2 regions of the Mesorhizobium sp. M7A.F.Ca.CA.004.12.1.1 genome follow, and region 1 is predicted to be linked to the other one. Evidence: riboswitches for the same ligand, from Rfam matches in the RefSeq annotation. Region 1 holds a riboswitch; the other holds the start of a gene.
What was found. Region 1 has a riboswitch for thiamine pyrophosphate ahead of thiB (thiamine ABC transporter substrate binding subunit). Riboswitches for the same ligand answer to the same signal wherever they lie in the genome.

Region 1 (3,379 bases):
TTCTCGATGTTCTTCGCCTCGATCACCAGCTTGCCGGACTCGGCGGCGTCGCTCGCCACCATGGTCGCCGACCCTTCGGCACCGCGATGGCCGCGAAAACGCTGGCGCATGGTCTGCAACTCGCCGAGCCGGCGCATGTTTCGCTTGCGCCGCGCCGTCACGCCGTAGCGCAGCCAATGCTCTTCGCGAACGATCTGGCGGCCGAGTTTATGCTGCTCGCGCTCTTCTTCCTCCAGGACTAGGTCGCGCCATTCCTCGAAATGGCCAAAGCCCTTGTCCAGCCTGCGGGTCTGGCCGCGATCGAGCCAGATGGTGGCGCGCGACACACGTTCGAGAAAGCGGCGGTCGTGCGAGATGACGATCAGTGCCGAGGAGGTGCGGATGAGTTCTTCTTCCAGCCATTCGATGACCGAGAGGTCGAGATGATTGGTCGGCTCATCGAGCAGCAGGATGTCTGGCTCCGGCGCCATGACGCGGGCAAGGGCAGCACGCCTCGCCTCGCCGCCCGACAGATCGTTCGGACGTTCCTCACCCGACAGTCCGAGATGCTCCATCAGATAGCTGGCGCGGTAGGGATCGTCGGCAGGGCCAAGCCCGGCCTCGACATAGGCGCGGACAGTGGCAAAGCCCTCCATGTCGGGCATCTGCGGCAAATAGCGGACAGTTGCCGAAGGCTGGCGGAACACCTCGCCGTCCTGCGGCTCGATCAGGCCAGCGGCGATCTTCAGCAGGGTCGACTTGCCCGACCCGTTGCGGCCGACCAGTGCGATCTTGTCGCCGGCCGAAGCCGTCAAGGCGGCGCCGTCGAGCAGCGGCGTGCCGCCGAAGGTCAGTTTTATCCCGTCGAGGTTGAGAAGAGGCGGGGCCATGTCAGCTTTCAGGTAAGGGATAGGGATGAGCGAGCAGCATCGCGCGGCCATGGCCGAGCGCGATTTCGAGGCGGCCCTTGATCTCGTTGGAAATGGTCAGCGACGAACCGAAGGCCACCTTGACGTGGTTCAGCGGCCATTTGGCGCCGGTGACGGTCAACCCGGCAAGCTCGGAAAAGCCGAGCACCGAAAACAGCGTGCCATCGGCATAGTCGAAGCCGGCCGTTCCGCGCAGCAGGGGAATGCCTTCCTGGGCGCCGCTGGTCAGGAGCACATCGGTCCCTGCTTCGGCCAGGCGCAAGGCAAGCGCCAGATGCAGGAAAGCGTGGTCGGCTCGCTTGCCGCCGAAAGCACCTGCTAGCACCAGGCGGGTCGCGCCGCGCTCGAGTGCGGCGGCGATGGCCAGTTCGCCATCGGTCTGGTCCTTTTCCGCCGGGAAGGTCCGGCGAGGCACGGAAGCGAGATCGTCAGGCAGCTTGGCTGGCACGGAATCAAAATCACCCACCCACAGCTCCGGGACAAGGCCGAGCAGCCGTGCATGGCCGATGCCGGCGTCGGCGGCGATGACGCGGGAGCCTTCGACCTGACGGTCGAGCCGTGGCGTGCGGATGAGATCGCCGCCAAGCAGGATGGTGAATGTGCTCATATCGTGTGGCCCTTACCAGCCCGGCACGGGAAACGGAAGGCGGCAAACTCCCACTTGCGTGGCGGATCGGCCCGGCCTATGTGTCGAAACGCTCTAACGGGGTGCCGGACGCGATCTTCGCGGACCGGCTGAGAGGCAGTCTCGCCAACCCGCTGAACCTGATCCGGTTTGTACCGGCGGAGGGATTAGACGTTTCGGACAGTCCGACGCCTCAATTCCTTTCAATTCGAACGAAGGAGGCGCCGATGCGCACGCTTTTATACGCTCTTGTTTCAGCAACGGTCGTGGCCTTGTCCGGACCGGCCTTGGCCAAGGACAAGCTCACCGTCTACACCTATGAGAGTTTTACCGCCGACTGGGGTCCGGGTCCCGTGGTGAAGAAGGCGTTCGAGGCCGAATGCGGCTGCGATGTCGAGTTCGTCTCGGTCGCCGACGGCGTCGCGTTGCTCAACCGCGTCAGATTGGAAGGCGCATCGACCAAGGCCGATATCGTGCTTGGCCTCGACACCAATCTCACCGCCGATGCCAAGGCCTCAGGCTTGTTCGCGCCGCATGGCGGCGTAACTGATGTCAACGTGCCGGGTGGCTGGAGCGACGATACTTTTGTCCCCTTTGACTACGGCTATTTCGCTGTCGTCTACGACACCGAGAAGCTGAAGAACCCGCCGAAAAGCCTGAAAGAGCTGGTCGAAGGCAGTGCCGACGACAAGATCGTCATCCAGGATCCACGCACCTCGACGCCGGGCCTCGGCCTGCTTCTGTGGGTCAAGTCGGTTTATGGCGACAAGGCGCCGGAGGCCTGGGCCAAGCTCAAGCCGAAGGTGCTGACCGTGACGCCGGGCTGGAGCGAGGCCTATGGGCTGTTCACCAAGGGCGAGGCGCCGATGGTGCTGTCCTACACGACGTCGCCGGCCTATCACATGATCGCCGAGAACACCGGGCGCTACCAGGCGGCCTCCTTCGAGGAGGGCGAGTATCTGCAGATCGAGGTGGCGGGTATCACCACGACGGGAGCCAAGAATCCGCTGGCGGCCAAGTTTATGGCCTTCATGACCGGGCCTAAATTCCAGGATGCCATTCCCGAGACCAACTGGATGTTCCCGGCCGGCAAGACCGACAAGCCGCTCAATCCGGCCTTTGATAAACTGGTCAAGCCGACCAAGACCTTGCTGTTCAGCCCGCAAGAGGTCGCTGCCAATCGCAAGGCCTGGGTCGATGAATGGCTTGCGGTGATGAGCAAGTAGGGCGCGAGCCGCGTCGCATGTTTGCGCCAAGCCGCCCCCCTCTGGCCTGCCGGCCATCTCCCCCTCAGGGGGGGATATCGGCAGCTTTATCGCCTCTCTTAGTCCTGCCACTCTTGAGAATAGCGAAGGCGGCTGAGTGCGCAATCTCCCCCCTTGAGGGGGAGATGTCCGGTAGGACAGAGGGGGGTGGGCTGGGCCTTCGCCAGATATTCCCCTCGATCAATACCCGTCGCAGGGTTGGATAGCGCGAGATGCGTACGCGCCATCCAGCCGATCCCCGCGTCAGCGCCGGCATTGTCGCGCTTGCCGCGATCGCGCTGCTGATCGGCGGCGCGTTTGCCGGCCTGCTTTTCGAGGGCGCCCACGATTTCTCGGGCGCCTGGGCAGCCTTCGATCCCTATCTGCTTCGCGTCATTCGCTTCACGCTCTGGCAAGCGGCGCTCTCGACGCTGCTTTCGGCCATCCCGGCGCTGTTCGTGGCGCGGGCTCTGTCGCGACATCCACGTTTCTTCGGCCGCGCCTTCATCCTGCAGATCTTCGCCGTGCCGTTGGCGCTGCCGGCTATTGTCGCAGCGCTCGGCATTCTGGCGCTTTATGGCCGTGCCGGCTATTTCGCCGGC
Region 2 (3,379 bases), on a different contig from region 1:
TTCGAAAGCGACGGTGAGGCCGGCAACGCCGGCCCCTTTGACGAGCACCCTCATGATGGTTTGGGAGCCTCTGGCACGACCGGTACGCCAGTCTCGTCCGCCTGCATGTAGAGATCGCCGCCCTCCCGGTATTTTGCCGCCATTGCCGCCATGCCTTCCTTCTGGGCCTCGGCACGGATGTCGTGGGAAATGCGCATGGAGCAGAATTTCGGCCCGCACATCGAACAAAAATGTGCCAGCTTGTGCGCCTCCTTGGGCAAGGTCTGGTCGTGGAAGGACCGTGCGGTTTCGGGGTCGAGCGACAGGTTGAACTGGTCCTCCCAGCGGAACTCGAAGCGCGCGCGCGAAAGGGCATCATCCCTGGTTTTCGCTGCCGGATGGCCCTTCGCCAGATCGGCTGCATGGGCGGCTATCTTGTAGGTGATCACGCCAATCTTGACGTCGTTGCGGTCGGGAAGGCCGAGATGCTCTTTCGGCGTGACGTAGCAAAGCATTGCGGTGCCGAACCAGCCTATCATGGCGGCACCTATCCCTGAGGTGATGTGGTCATAGCCCGGCGCGATGTCGGTCGTCAGCGGCCCCAACGTGTAGAACGGCGCCTCACCGCACACTGCGAGCTGCTTGTCCATGTTCTGCTTGATCTTGTGCATGGGGACATGGCCCGGGCCTTCGATCATCACCTGGCAGTCCTTTGCCCAGGCAATCTTGGTGAGTTCTCCAAGTGTTTCCAGTTCGGCGAATTGCGCCGCGTCGTTCGCATCGGCGATTGAACCGGGACGAAGGCCGTCGCCGAGCGAGAAGGAGACGTCATAGGCTCTGGCGATGTCGCAGATCTCCTCGAAATGCTCGTAGAGGAAGCTCTCCCGGTGATGGTGCAGGCACCATTTGGCCATGATCGAGCCGCCGCGCGAGACGATGCCCGTGACCCGGTCGACGGTCAGCGGGATGTAGTGCAGCCGCACGCCGGCGTGGATGGTGAAATAGTCGACGCCTTGCTCGGCCTGCTCGATCAGCGTGTCGCGGTAGACCTCCCAGTTCAGATCCTCGGCGATGCCGTTGACCTTTTCCAGCGCCTGATAGAGCGGCACCGTACCGATCGGCACCGGCGCATTGCGCACGATCCAGTCGCGGATGTTGTGGATGTTGCGGCCGGTCGACAGGTCCATCACCGTGTCCGCGCCCCAGCGGATAGCCCAGACCATTTTTTCGACCTCTTCGGCCATCGACGATGTGACAGCCGAGTTACCGATGTTGGCGTTGATCTTGACCAGAAAATTGCGACCGATGATCATCGGCTCGCTCTCGGGATGATTGATGTTGGCGGGAATGATTGCGCGCCCGCGCGCCACCTCGTCGCGCACGAATTCGGGTGTGACGAAATCTGGGATCGCCGCGCCGAAGGCTTCGCCGTCGCGTTGCAGCTTGCCGCGCATCACCTCGCGGCCGAGATTCTCGCGGATGGCTACGAACTCCATTTCTGGCGTGATGATGCCGGCGCGCGCATAGGCAAGTTGGGTCACCGCCTTGCCCTGCTTGGCCTTGAGCGGCCGATTGCGTATCGGAAATTCCGGTGTCAGGCGCTCGCCGGTGGCGAATCCATTGTCTTCCGGCCGGACGTGGCGGCCGTCATAGGCTTCGACATCGCCACGCGCCGTGACCCATTCGTGGCGAAGCCGGGCAAGGCCTTTTTCGATGCTGGTTTCGACTGATGGATCGGTGTAGGGGCCGGACGGATCGTAGACGGTGACGGGCGGTTCGCCGGCCGTCGGATGGACGGAAATCTCGCGCATCGGCACCCTGATCTGCGGGTAGAGGACGCCGGGCTTGTGGATTTTCCGCGAGGCGGGCAGTGGTCCCGTCGATACGGCGGGGGTGAGGGCATTCATCGTGAGGCTCCTTTGCTCATGCATTGGAGACCCAGTTCTGTGCCGGAAGGATGAAAAGACGCTTCTGTAGACCTGCTGCAACAGGACCTCGGGCGTAAACTCCCGCAAAGCGCTTGCACCGTCCCTACGCCAGTATGAACTGGATCAGGTTCAACGGGTCACTGCGCCGCGAAAGCCAGCAGTATCTCAGCCCCTTGCCGGGACTCCCCTGGTGAATGCCTTAGGTTGAACGGGCTGACGCTATCTTGTCAAGCGCATTCGGGCGCCTTCGGCCGGTGGCGACGACCGGCGGCCAGCCGGGCGGAGAGCTCGCGCATGCATCGGGGACAAGTCACGCCCCGTAGACCGGGGCTGAATGGCCAAAGCCTCATTCGCTTCGTGAAGGATGGAGAAACTGTATTGGCCATGTGCGCGTATCGACCAAGTAGCTCAGGCGGTCACGGATGTGGTTATTCTGGTCGAAGGTGACGAACGGCCTTGGGGGTCACCTCCTTTAGGATTCAGAGGTTGGAAGACGGCTTCTCGCGATCACGGCCATCAGGAAATACCTGTCTTCGGCTCAACCTCGACATGGCGTCCGATCGACCGCAGATATACAGCTATCTCGTTCATGAGATGATCGCGTTCGCCGTAGATTTCAGCAATCCTACGCAGCTGTGGCTCGACGGCCCTCCGTTGCGCTGGCGTGAAATCAGCATCGCCAAAGACGTATCCCAAGTTGCCAATCGCGCAAATTTTGCAGCCGGCGTCCACAACTGCTTGTACGAATGCCGGAATGTCTTTTTCTTGCATGGTCTTCATGTCGAACCTCTCGTGAATGGCGTGCTTGCGCCCCAATCTGCCTTTTCAGCGTGTCCTCTGGGCGGCGCAAGCCCTGAGCGTGACTGTGCACGGGCAACCTCGACTATCCCATCTGCCACGCTCTTTAGAATCGGTGGGGTCTGGTGATCGCAGGCTGGGCCACTCAAAAGCCTGCAAGAAGAAAGTCATGGCGACCATTGCTCAAGATCGCAAGGGTGCGTGCAAGACCTTCCGTTGGCAGTCATGCACGCTCGCTCAGAGATAGTCCGGCCGCGGAAATTCTCCCTTATTCGTAAGAAAGCTCATTGAGCAACTGGGCATTGAGCAACTGGGTCTCACGTCACGGGTCTCGTGTGCTTCACAGCCGAAAAATAGCCGCCGTGGCAATTCTCGAAAAGTGCAGGCTACCTCGTTAAGGACACTGCGGATGATCGTTCGCGCTTGGCAAAAGCGAACGGATTAGTCTATGGCTCTCGGCAGGGGGGCGAGTTATGCGGCGGGTGCGAATCCTTCAAGTAGGCGATATTCACTATCCGGACTGGCATCCTTCCTCTAGCAACATCGATGCCAAGGATAGCAAGTTCGCTCCGAAAATAACGCAGAAGCTACGCGCGTCTTCGCTGCGTGCCGTCTTGACGAAACTTCGGCGGCTGACGACTTCGAAGCCCTTGGATTCGATCGCCTTCATGGGG

Region 2: linked by a shared signal. The riboswitch ahead of thiC (phosphomethylpyrimidine synthase ThiC) and the one ahead of thiB (thiamine ABC transporter substrate binding subunit) in region 1 are both predicted to bind thiamine pyrophosphate.

Annotation. Positions count from the first base shown of each region.
Region 1 is NZ_RZRK01000281.1:2,250-5,628, forward strand. Features, by position in the region: gene EN984_RS16405 (ABC-F family ATP-binding cassette domain-containing protein) at 1-869, opposite strand, end outside; gene EN984_RS16410 (thiamine diphosphokinase) at 871-1,515, opposite strand; TPP riboswitch at 1,603-1,717, shown strand; gene thiB (thiamine ABC transporter substrate binding subunit) at 1,761-2,759, shown strand; gene thiP (thiamine/thiamine pyrophosphate ABC transporter permease) at 3,011-3,379, shown strand, end outside.
Region 2 is NZ_RZRK01000026.1:10,242-13,620, reverse strand. Features, by position in the region: gene thiO (glycine oxidase ThiO) at 1-54, opposite strand, end outside; gene thiC (phosphomethylpyrimidine synthase ThiC) at 51-1,886, opposite strand; TPP riboswitch at 1,990-2,106, opposite strand; gene EN984_RS02640 (hypothetical protein) at 2,424-2,687, opposite strand; gene EN984_RS02635 (metallophosphoesterase) at 3,179-3,379, shown strand, end outside.